2 regions of the Stenotrophomonas sp. 10L48 genome follow, and region 1 is predicted to be linked to the other one. Evidence: riboswitches for the same ligand, from Rfam matches in the RefSeq annotation. Region 1 holds a riboswitch; the other holds the start of a gene.
What was found. A riboswitch is a leader RNA that binds a small molecule or an ion and turns the genes downstream of it on or off. The one in region 1 is predicted to bind glycine.
Positions count from the first base shown of each region.

Region 2: linked by a shared signal. The riboswitch ahead of AC1DCU_RS17935 (trimeric intracellular cation channel family protein) and the one ahead of gcvP (aminomethyl-transferring glycine dehydrogenase) in region 1 are both predicted to bind glycine.

Region 1 is NZ_JBFTIX010000007.1:19,083-23,591, forward strand. It holds gene AC1DCU_RS13155 (hypothetical protein) at 1-210, opposite strand, end outside; gene AC1DCU_RS13160 (siderophore-interacting protein) at 288-1,184, opposite strand; gene AC1DCU_RS13165 (multidrug effflux MFS transporter) at 1,326-2,552, opposite strand; glycine riboswitch at 2,852-2,954, shown strand; gene gcvP (aminomethyl-transferring glycine dehydrogenase) at 3,016-4,509, shown strand, end outside.
Region 2 is NZ_JBFTIX010000012.1:71,423-75,931, forward strand. It holds gene AC1DCU_RS17915 (NAD(P)/FAD-dependent oxidoreductase) at 1-1,034, shown strand, start outside; gene AC1DCU_RS17920 (hypothetical protein) at 1,440-1,895, opposite strand; gene AC1DCU_RS17925 (nuclear transport factor 2 family protein) at 1,899-2,330, opposite strand; gene AC1DCU_RS17930 (GIY-YIG nuclease family protein) at 2,403-2,660, opposite strand; glycine riboswitch at 2,701-2,790, shown strand; glycine riboswitch at 2,804-2,907, shown strand; gene AC1DCU_RS17935 (trimeric intracellular cation channel family protein) at 2,992-3,609, shown strand; gene AC1DCU_RS17940 (MdtA/MuxA family multidrug efflux RND transporter periplasmic adaptor subunit) at 3,828-4,509, shown strand, end outside.

The DNA of each region.
Region 1 (4,509 bases):
GGCCGCACTCTCGCTTTGGCCGGCGATGCGGCCATCCATGCCCAGCACCCATTCGCCATCGCGACGGACGATGCCGGCCAGCAGCGTGCGCTGCGTGTCGCGCAGCTCGGCGTGCGGCTCGACGGGCGAGGCGGTGGCGGCGGCCTTGTTGGCAGCCTGCTGTTCCTGGCGACGGCGCTGGTCGCGGCGGGATTTGGAAGAGGTCGACATCAGTGGGGCTTGCATTGCGGGGGCGCAAGGATAACCCACACCCCCTGCATGCCGGTTCACGCCCGTGCGGTAGCGGCTCAGTCCAGTACCCGCCCCTGCCGCCAGTACCCCATGAAGGTGATCGCGCGGCGATCCAGGCCGCAGTCCTTCAGCAGATACCGGCGGATCGCCATCACCGCGCCGGCCTCGCCCGCTACCCAGGCATACAGCGCGCCGTCCGCGCTGGCGTCAGCCTGCTCCCACAGGATCTGCGCATCAACGTCGATGTCGTCCAGCTCGGCAGCCCCGGCGACGGTCGCGGCCGCCGCCAGCCGCGCCTGTACTGCCTGCAGCAACCGCTGCCCATGGGCCTGCTGCCCGCGTGGCAACCACACCAGTTCGGCCGTGGCCGGTGCCTTCAGCGGCACCGCATCACCGGCCTGGGCGATCTCCAGCAGGGCCAGCGTGCGCGGCGGATCGGCCAGCCCGGCCAGTTCCTCGAGGATGCCGGCCACCGCCGGCAATGCGGTCTCATCGGCCACCAGCAGCACCTGGCCTACCCCGGCTGGCGGCTTCCATTCCCAGCCCTCGCTGCTGTCCGCACAGTCGGCATCGGGGGCCAGCAGCACCACGCGGTCGCCCGGCCGTGCATGCGTGGCCCAGCGCGAGGCCGGTCCGGTCTGGCCATGCAGCACGAAGTCGACGTCGACCTCGCACTCGCCGGCACGCAGCTGGCGGAGGGTAAAGGTGCGCATCGGCGGCCGCGCGTCATCAGGCAGTGCCCGGTAACGGGCATACCAGTCTTCGCCGCTGGGCACGTCCGGCGCGTCCTGGCCGGGCAAGGGGAAAAACACCTTGATACGCTGGTCCGGGCCTTCGGTCTTCATGTGCGCCACGTCGGCGCCGGTGAACACCATGCGGTCCAAAGAAGGAGAAAGAACGCGGCGCTCCTTCAGCGCCACCTCGAACAGGCGGTAGGTCTGCTGCGCAGCCATGCGGGTACCTCATGCGACGACATCGGAATGGCTGGCTGTCGTGCACCCACGAACCGGCTCGCTGGAAACCCCAGCCTAATCCCTGCCCGCAGCGCCGCAACGGATCCGCGCGTGATGACGCGCCCTACCCCTGCACGACGCTCAATGCGCCGTGCTGGCTGCCTCTGATGCGCGCTCGCGCTGGTGCTCCCAGTACCAGAACACGAAGCCGGCCGCGAAGAAGCCCGCCTGTCCCAGTGCCAGGTGCAGCGGGTTGTTGTGCAGCAGCGGCGATACCACGCCGGCCACCACGGTGCTGATCATCAGCTGCACGAACGCCTGCAGCGACGACGCCAGGCCGCGCTGCAGCGGATACATGTCCAGCACCGCCAGCGCCAGGATCGGGAAGATCAGCGCCATGCCCATGCCGCCAAGGAAGATCGGCATCACCGCCCACGGCAGCGCGAACTGCGGCGCCAGGGTGACGTAGCCGATGTTCAACACGGCAGAGACCGCACACAGGGTGAAACCGAGCGCGACCTGCCGGGTCGGTGTGCTGTGCCCGGCCATGCGCCCGGACAGGAACGAACCGGTGGTCATGCCGCCGATGGTGGGAATGAACAACCACGCAAAGCCACCTTCACCCAGATGCAGGTGCTGCATCACGATGGCCGGCGCCGAGGAGATGTACAGGAAGATGCCGCCGAACCCGATGCTGCCGGCCAGGGCCAGGCGCAGGAACCGCGGGTTGAAGCCGATGCGCACGTAATCGCGCAGCAACGTGCGTGGCGACAGGGCGATCCGCGCCTCCACCGGATGGGTTTCCGGCAGGAAGCGCGCGGTGGCCGCCAGCAGCACCAGCGCGAATACCACCAGGAACCAGAAGATCAGCGGCCAGCCGGCACCGCTGAGCAGGATCCAGCCACCGATGATCGGCGCGATGGCCGGGGCGATACCGAACAGCATCGACACCTGGCTCATCAGCCGCTGCGCGTCGTGGCCGTGGTACAGATCGCGGATCACCGCGCGGCCGACGATCATGCCCACGCCGGCGGACAGGCCCTGCAGTGCGCGGAACGCCAGCAGCGTGGTCAGGTCGGTAGACAACGCACAGCCCACCGAGGCGCCGACGAAGATCACCAGGCCGCCGAGGATCACCCGCTTGCGTCCCCACGCATCGGACAGCGGGCCATGGGCCAGGCTCATCAGGCCGTAGAACAGCAGGTAGACGCTGATGGTCTGCTGCACCGCCACCTCGTCCACCGCCAGGCGCTGGGCCAGCTGCGGAAACGCGGGAAAGATGGTGTCGATCGAGAACGGACCGAACATGGCCAGGCCAGCGAGCAACAGGGCCATGCGGCGGGTGGAAGGAGCAACGGCGGCGGTCATCGGGCAAGCGTCCGGCAGGGCCATGCATGACACGCACGGCGGGCGCCGATCCCCTGCAGCAGGGACGGCGCCAGATGAATACGAGAATCCCACCATCATAGGTGGGGAATGCGCGCGATGCCATGCACGGATGCACAGAACGCACGCCCGGGCCATCGGCCATTCAGCCCCGTGAGGCCAGCCCGGGCCACCGTCAGGCGCCGGCAACGAGCTATAATCGGCGGGCAACACGGTGGGAGAAGCAGGTCACCGCTGCCGAAGGCGCAACGCCCGTAATCGCTCAGGCCCGATACCACCCGTAACAGAACTCTGGAGAGACCGGTTCGATCCGGCGCCGAAGGGGCACGAAGCTGCGGTTTTCCGCGCTTTTAAACTCTCAGGCAAAAGGACAGAGGGGCGCCCGCAGACCGCCGACCGGCGGCTTGTGCCCGTGCGTGTGCCCTTTCCTGACGGATCCTTCGCCATGTCCCAGAACACCCCTTCCCTGCGTGAGCTCGAGCACCATTCGGCGTTCGTCGAGCGCCACATCGGCCCCAACGATGCCGAGATCGCGCAGATGCTCGGCGTCATCGGCCACGCCTCGCTGGATGCGATGACCGATGCCATCGTGCCGGCCAAGATCAAGTCGCCGGCACCGCTGGCGCTGCCGGAGTCGATCACCGAAGTGCAGGCGCTGGCGAAGATCCGCGCGATCGCCGACAAGAACACCGTGCTGCGCAGCTTCATCGGCCAGGGCTACTACGGTACCCACACGCCGAACGTGATCCTGCGCAACATCCTGGAAAACCCGGCCTGGTACACCGCCTACACCCCGTACCAGGCGGAAATCTCGCAGGGCCGCATGGAAGCGCTGATCAACTTCCAGACCCTGTGCGCCGACCTGACCGGCATGGAAATCGCCAACGCCTCGCTGCTGGACGAAGCCACGGCCGCCGCTGAAGCGATGACCCTGGCCAAGCGCTCGGCCAAGTCGAAGTCGGACACCTTCTTCGTGCACGACGCCGTGCACCCGCAGACGCTGGAACTGCTGCGCACCCGCGCCGAGCCCATGGGCATCGTGCTGCGCGTGGGCACCCCGGCCGAAGCGCTGGAAGCGGAAGCCTTCGGCCTGCTGCTGCAGTACCCGGACACCTTCGGCCAGGTGGGCGACTACAAGGCGCTGGTCGATGCCGTGCACGCGCGCGGCGGCCTGGTGGCCGTGGCCACCGACCTGCTGGCACTGACCCTGCTGGCCGCCCCGGGCGAATGGGGTGCGGACATCGTGGTCGGCAACAGCCAGCGTTTCGGCGTGCCGTTCGGCTTCGGTGGCCCGCATGCTGCGTTCATGGCCTGCCGTGACGCCTACAAGCGTTCGATGCCGGGCCGCCTGATCGGCGTCTCGATCGACGCACAGGGCAACCCGGCCTACCGCCTGACCCTGCAGACCCGCGAACAGCACATCCGCCGCGAGAAGGCCACCTCCAACATCTGCACCGCACAGGTGCTGCTGGCGGTGATGGCCTCGATGTATGCCGTCTACCACGGTCCGGAAGGCCTGACCCGCATCGCCCGCCGCACCCATCGCCTGGCCGCCATCCTGGCCAGCGCGCTGCGCACTGCCGGTGTGCAGGTCGGTGCCGACTTCTTCGACACGCTGCACGTCACCGGTGTCGACGCCGACGCGATCCATGCCAAGGCCCGTGCCGCCGGCTACAACCTGCGTGCGATCGACAGCAGTTCGGTCGGCATCAGCCTGGACGAGACCGCCACCCGCGCCGACATCGTCGCCGTAGGCGCGCTGTTCGGTGCCACCGTTGATGTGGACGCGCTCGATGCCAGCACCGCCGATGCGCTGCCGGCCGGCCTGCTGCGCCAGTCCGCGTTCCTGACCCACCCGGTGTTCAACACCCACCACAGCGAGCACGAACTGCTGCGCTACCTGCGTTCGCTGGCCGACAAGGACCTGGCGATGGACCGC
Region 2 (4,509 bases), on a different contig from region 1:
CCATCGACAAGCAGGCCCGCCAGGTACGCATGGCCGATGGCAGCACGCTGGACTACGACAGCCTGCTGCTGGCCACCGGCGCCACCCACGCCTACTTCGGCCACGACGAATGGGCGGACGATGCGCCCGGCCTGAAGACCCTGGACGATGCCATCGCCCTGCGCCGCAAACTGCTGCTGGCGTTCGAACGCGCCGAAGCCGAGCCGGACCCGGAAAAGAAGGCGGCATGGCTGAGCTTTGCCGTGGTGGGGGGTGGCCCGACCGGGGTCGAGCTGGCCGGCACCCTCGCGGAAATCGCCAGGCATACGCTGCGCAATGAATTCCGCCACATCGATCCGGCCAGCGCCAAGGTGCGGCTGGTCGAGGCCGGTCCGCGCGTGTTGTCCACCTTCCCCGAAGTGCTTTCGCTGAAGGCACGCCGACAGCTGGAAAAGCTGGGCGTGGAAGTGATGACCGGCACGCCGGTGAGCCACATCGATGGACAGGGCTTCAAGCTGGGCGACCACTTCGTGCCCGCGCGCACCGTGGTCTGGGCCGCCGGCGTGGCCGCCTCACCGCTGGCGCGCACGCTGGACGTGCCGCTGGACCGCGCCGGTCGCGTGCAGGTGCAGCCCGACCTAACCCTGTCTGGTCACCCGGAACTGTTCGTGGCCGGCGACCTCGCTGCGCTGAACCAGGCCAACGGCAAGCCGGTACCGGGCGTTGCGCCTGCCGCCAAGCAGATGGGCAAGTACGTGGCGGACGTGATTCGCGCGCGCCTGCATGGCAAGGCAGCACCCGGACCGTTCAAGTACGCCGACTTCGGCAACCTGGCCACCATCGGCCGCATGGCCGCGATCGTGCACCTGGGCAAGCTCCAGCTGTCCGGCGTGCTGGCCTGGTGGTTCTGGCTGGCCGCGCACGTGTTCTTCCTGATCGGGTTCCGCAACCGCGTCGTGGTGCTGTTGAACTGGGCGGTGGCGTACTGGAGCTACCAGCGCAGCGCGCGGATCATCTTCGGCGATGACCGCGAAGACCGGCGACCGAAGCGGTAGATCCACGCCATGCGTGACCTCTCGACCGACACAGTAGATCCACGCCATGCGTGGATGAATTTCTGTGCAGGTTGCATGGAGCACAGCCACGCATGGCGTGGCTCTACTGCTTCATCGGGCCTGGATCATGTCCGGTAGAAATCTTCGCGGTAGGTAGCGCGGCGAGCGCCCTCGACCGACACAGTAGATCCACGCCATGCGTGGATGAAGTTCTGCGCAGGCTGCATGGAGCGCAGCCACGCATGGCGTGGCTCTACTGCTTCATCGGGCCTGGATCATGTCCGGCAGAAATCTTCGCGGTAGGTAGTGCCGCGGGCACATCCTCGACCGGCACAGTAGATCCACGCCATGCGTGGATGAATTTCTGTGCAGGCCGCAGGGAGCGTAGCCACGCATGCCGTGGATTCACCGTTTCATCGGGCCGCCGGGCACACGCCGTTTCGACCATGCCCGGCAGAAATCTTCCTTCCTCGCGGTATCGGCAATCTGTGCGGCACTCCAATGCCGGGTGATCCAGATCGCCAACGCGGTGCTGCTCAGGTGCCAGCGCAGCATGTCGTGCTGCGGCTGCCGCCACAGGTGGCGGCGGGCAATCCAGTAGGCCTCCCGCTCGACATCCGGCACCTTCTTCTTCATCGCATCCTTGTCGAAAAACTGCGCGGTGAAGCTCCAGGGGTTGATCGGTTGGTGCCCCATGCGCGGCTCACTGCTGCATGCCGCCACACCACTGGGCGCGCGGTCGGCGGGCTGCGGCCAGCCCTCCACCCAAGCGAGCCCAAGCAGGTACAACAGCCCCGGTAGCAGGTCAACGAAGGCCAGCAACAGCAGTAGCGCGATCCATGCACGGCCCGCAGCACGCATGCGTCACTCCGCCTTCGGCTTCGGGTACCACAGCGCGTTGACGATGACCCAGCGCTGCTCGAAGCGGCCCATGTGGAAGTAGTCGACGAACCACGGGGTTTCCAGCCGCACCGATGCGGCGTTGCCGGTCACGTCCAGCACCGTGCAGCGGCGATCCCATTGATCTTTCGGGGTCTTCAACGCGCCCTGCTTCGTCAGCGCAACCAGCTCTTCCTTCGACATCCGGCGCAGGCCCAGGCGCTCGTCCGGTGTATCACCGAGCACCGCGCGCTTGGCCAGGTCCGGATGCAGGGAACGGGCGACGCGCTGCGGGTCGGCTTCCAGTTGACCGTCGACGTAGTCGTGGCAGGTGGCATCGATGGCTGCGATCGTGGCGGCGTCGGCGGCAGGGCTTGCTGCTGCGGAAAGTGCGAACAACAGGGCAACGGTGGACATCCGGGTCTCCAGCGCTGAGGGCTGGGCGATCATGGCATGGCCGGATGCGCCCCATCCACGCATGGCGTGGATCTACTGCAACAGCCACGCCAGTTTGCGTTCGCGCGGCTGCCGCTTGAGCTCCCATTCGGCACGCGAGGCCGCTGCCCGGTCCGGGTACTCACGCACCGCCAGGACCCGCAGTGGCGGCCGCGACCGGGTGTAGCGGGCCCCCTTGCCGGCCTGGTGAGCAGCAAAGCGGGCCTGCACGTCGGTGCTGATGCCGGCGTAATAGCTGCCGTCGCGGCATTCGAGCAGGTACAGGAACCACGGGCGGGAGGGCGAAACCATGGCCGGATTATGCCGTGCTGCACTGCAGCGGATATACTGGCGACCGAATGCAGGAGAGAGGCGCCGCGCTGGCGCCCGCCGAAGGCGCAGGCTCCCATGATCGCTCAGGCCGGTGGGCTGGAATCCCACCAACCATGCATTCGACTCGCCGAGCTGGAGAGAGGTCACCGGGCACGCCCGGGACGATCCGCCGAAGGGGCACGCGGCTCACGCCGCTGAACTCTCAGGCAAAAGGACAGCGGGAGCGGCACCGGTCATCGTCATCCCGTCATTGCGCAGGCAGTGGCGGTATGTGCGCATGGCCGGCCCCACCGCGCCCGGAGCCTGTCCCATGCTGCTGTCCATCATCTACCTTATCGCCATTTCCGCCGAAGCCATGACCGGTGCCCTGTCTGCCGGCCGCCGCCGCATGGACCTGTTCGGCGTGGTCATGATCGCCTGTGTCACCGCCCTCGGTGGCGGCTCGCTGCGCGACATCCTGCTCGGCCACTATCCGCTGGGCTGGGTGAAACACCCGGAGTACCTCGGTTTCACTGTGTGCGCCGCACTGATCGCCACCTGGGTGGCGCGCTGGATGCACCACTTCCGCCGCACCTTCCTGGTGCTCGATGGCCTGGGCCTGATCGCCTTCACCCTGATCGGCTGCTCGATCGCGCGCGAGGCCGGCCATGCACTCCCGATCGTGCTGATCGCCGGCATGCTCACCGGCGCCTTCGGCGGCGTGCTGCGCGACATCCTCTGCAACGAGGTGCCGTTGATCTTCCAGAAGGAGCTGTACGCCATCATCTCGCTGCTGACCGGTGCGGTGTATCTGCTGTTGCTGCACTGGGGCGTGGCCGATGCCACGGCGATCCTGTGCTGCCTGGGCGGTGGTTTCGCCATGCGTCTGCTGGCGATCCATTACCGCTGGGAAATGCCCAAGTTCGTGTACCACGACGAAGTACATTGAGCGCTGGCCGGCACTACCGGCGGGGTGGCATGACCAAGGTCACGCGGCGACCGCCCGCGTAAACCGCTACCATTGGCGCCCCGTCGCACGCGCGACGGCATCCAGCCACGCCGCGCCTGCGGCCCCGCCAGACAATCCCCCTCCCCCGCTGCCCGTGGCCCTTCGTGGTGCCGACGGGCCCGCATGACCCTGCGTGCACGCAGGGCGCAGGATGCCCCATGTCTGTCGCCGAAAACTCCCGCTCACGTCGTGCCCGCCTGCTGCTGGTCGTTGCCGGTCTTGCCTTTGTCGCTGGCCTGGCGTGGTGGCTGTGGCCGCGGGCCGAGGCGGGCAGTGGCGAAGCCGGCAGCGGCAAGACGGTGCCTGTACGCATCGCCCTTGCCAGCGCCGAGCCGCTGGTGCTGCGGATGAAGGCGGTCGGTACGGTCACTCCGCTGCACAGCGTGGTGGTGCGCAGCCGCGTGGACGGCGAACTGATGCGCCTGCATTTCCAGGAAGGTCAGCAGGTCAACGCCGGCGACCTGCTGGCACAGATCGATCCCCGCCCCTACCAAGTGAAGCTTGCGCACGCACAGGGTACGCAGCAGCAGAACCTGGCCGAGCTGGAGAATGCCGAGCGCCAGCTGCAGCGCTACCGCGAACTGCAGCGACAGAACTACGTGTCGGCACAGGAACTGAGCGACCAGCAGAGCAAGGTGCGGCAGCTGCAGGGGCGCCGCCTCAGCGACCAGGCATCGGTGGACGAAGCACGCCTGCAGTTGCAGTACACGCGCATCATCGCCCCGGTCAGCGGCCGTGTCGGCCTGCGCCGGCTGGACGTAGGCAACCTGGTGCACGCCAGCGATACCGAAGGCCTGGTCACGCTGGCGCAGACGGCGCCGATCAGCGTGCTGTTCACCG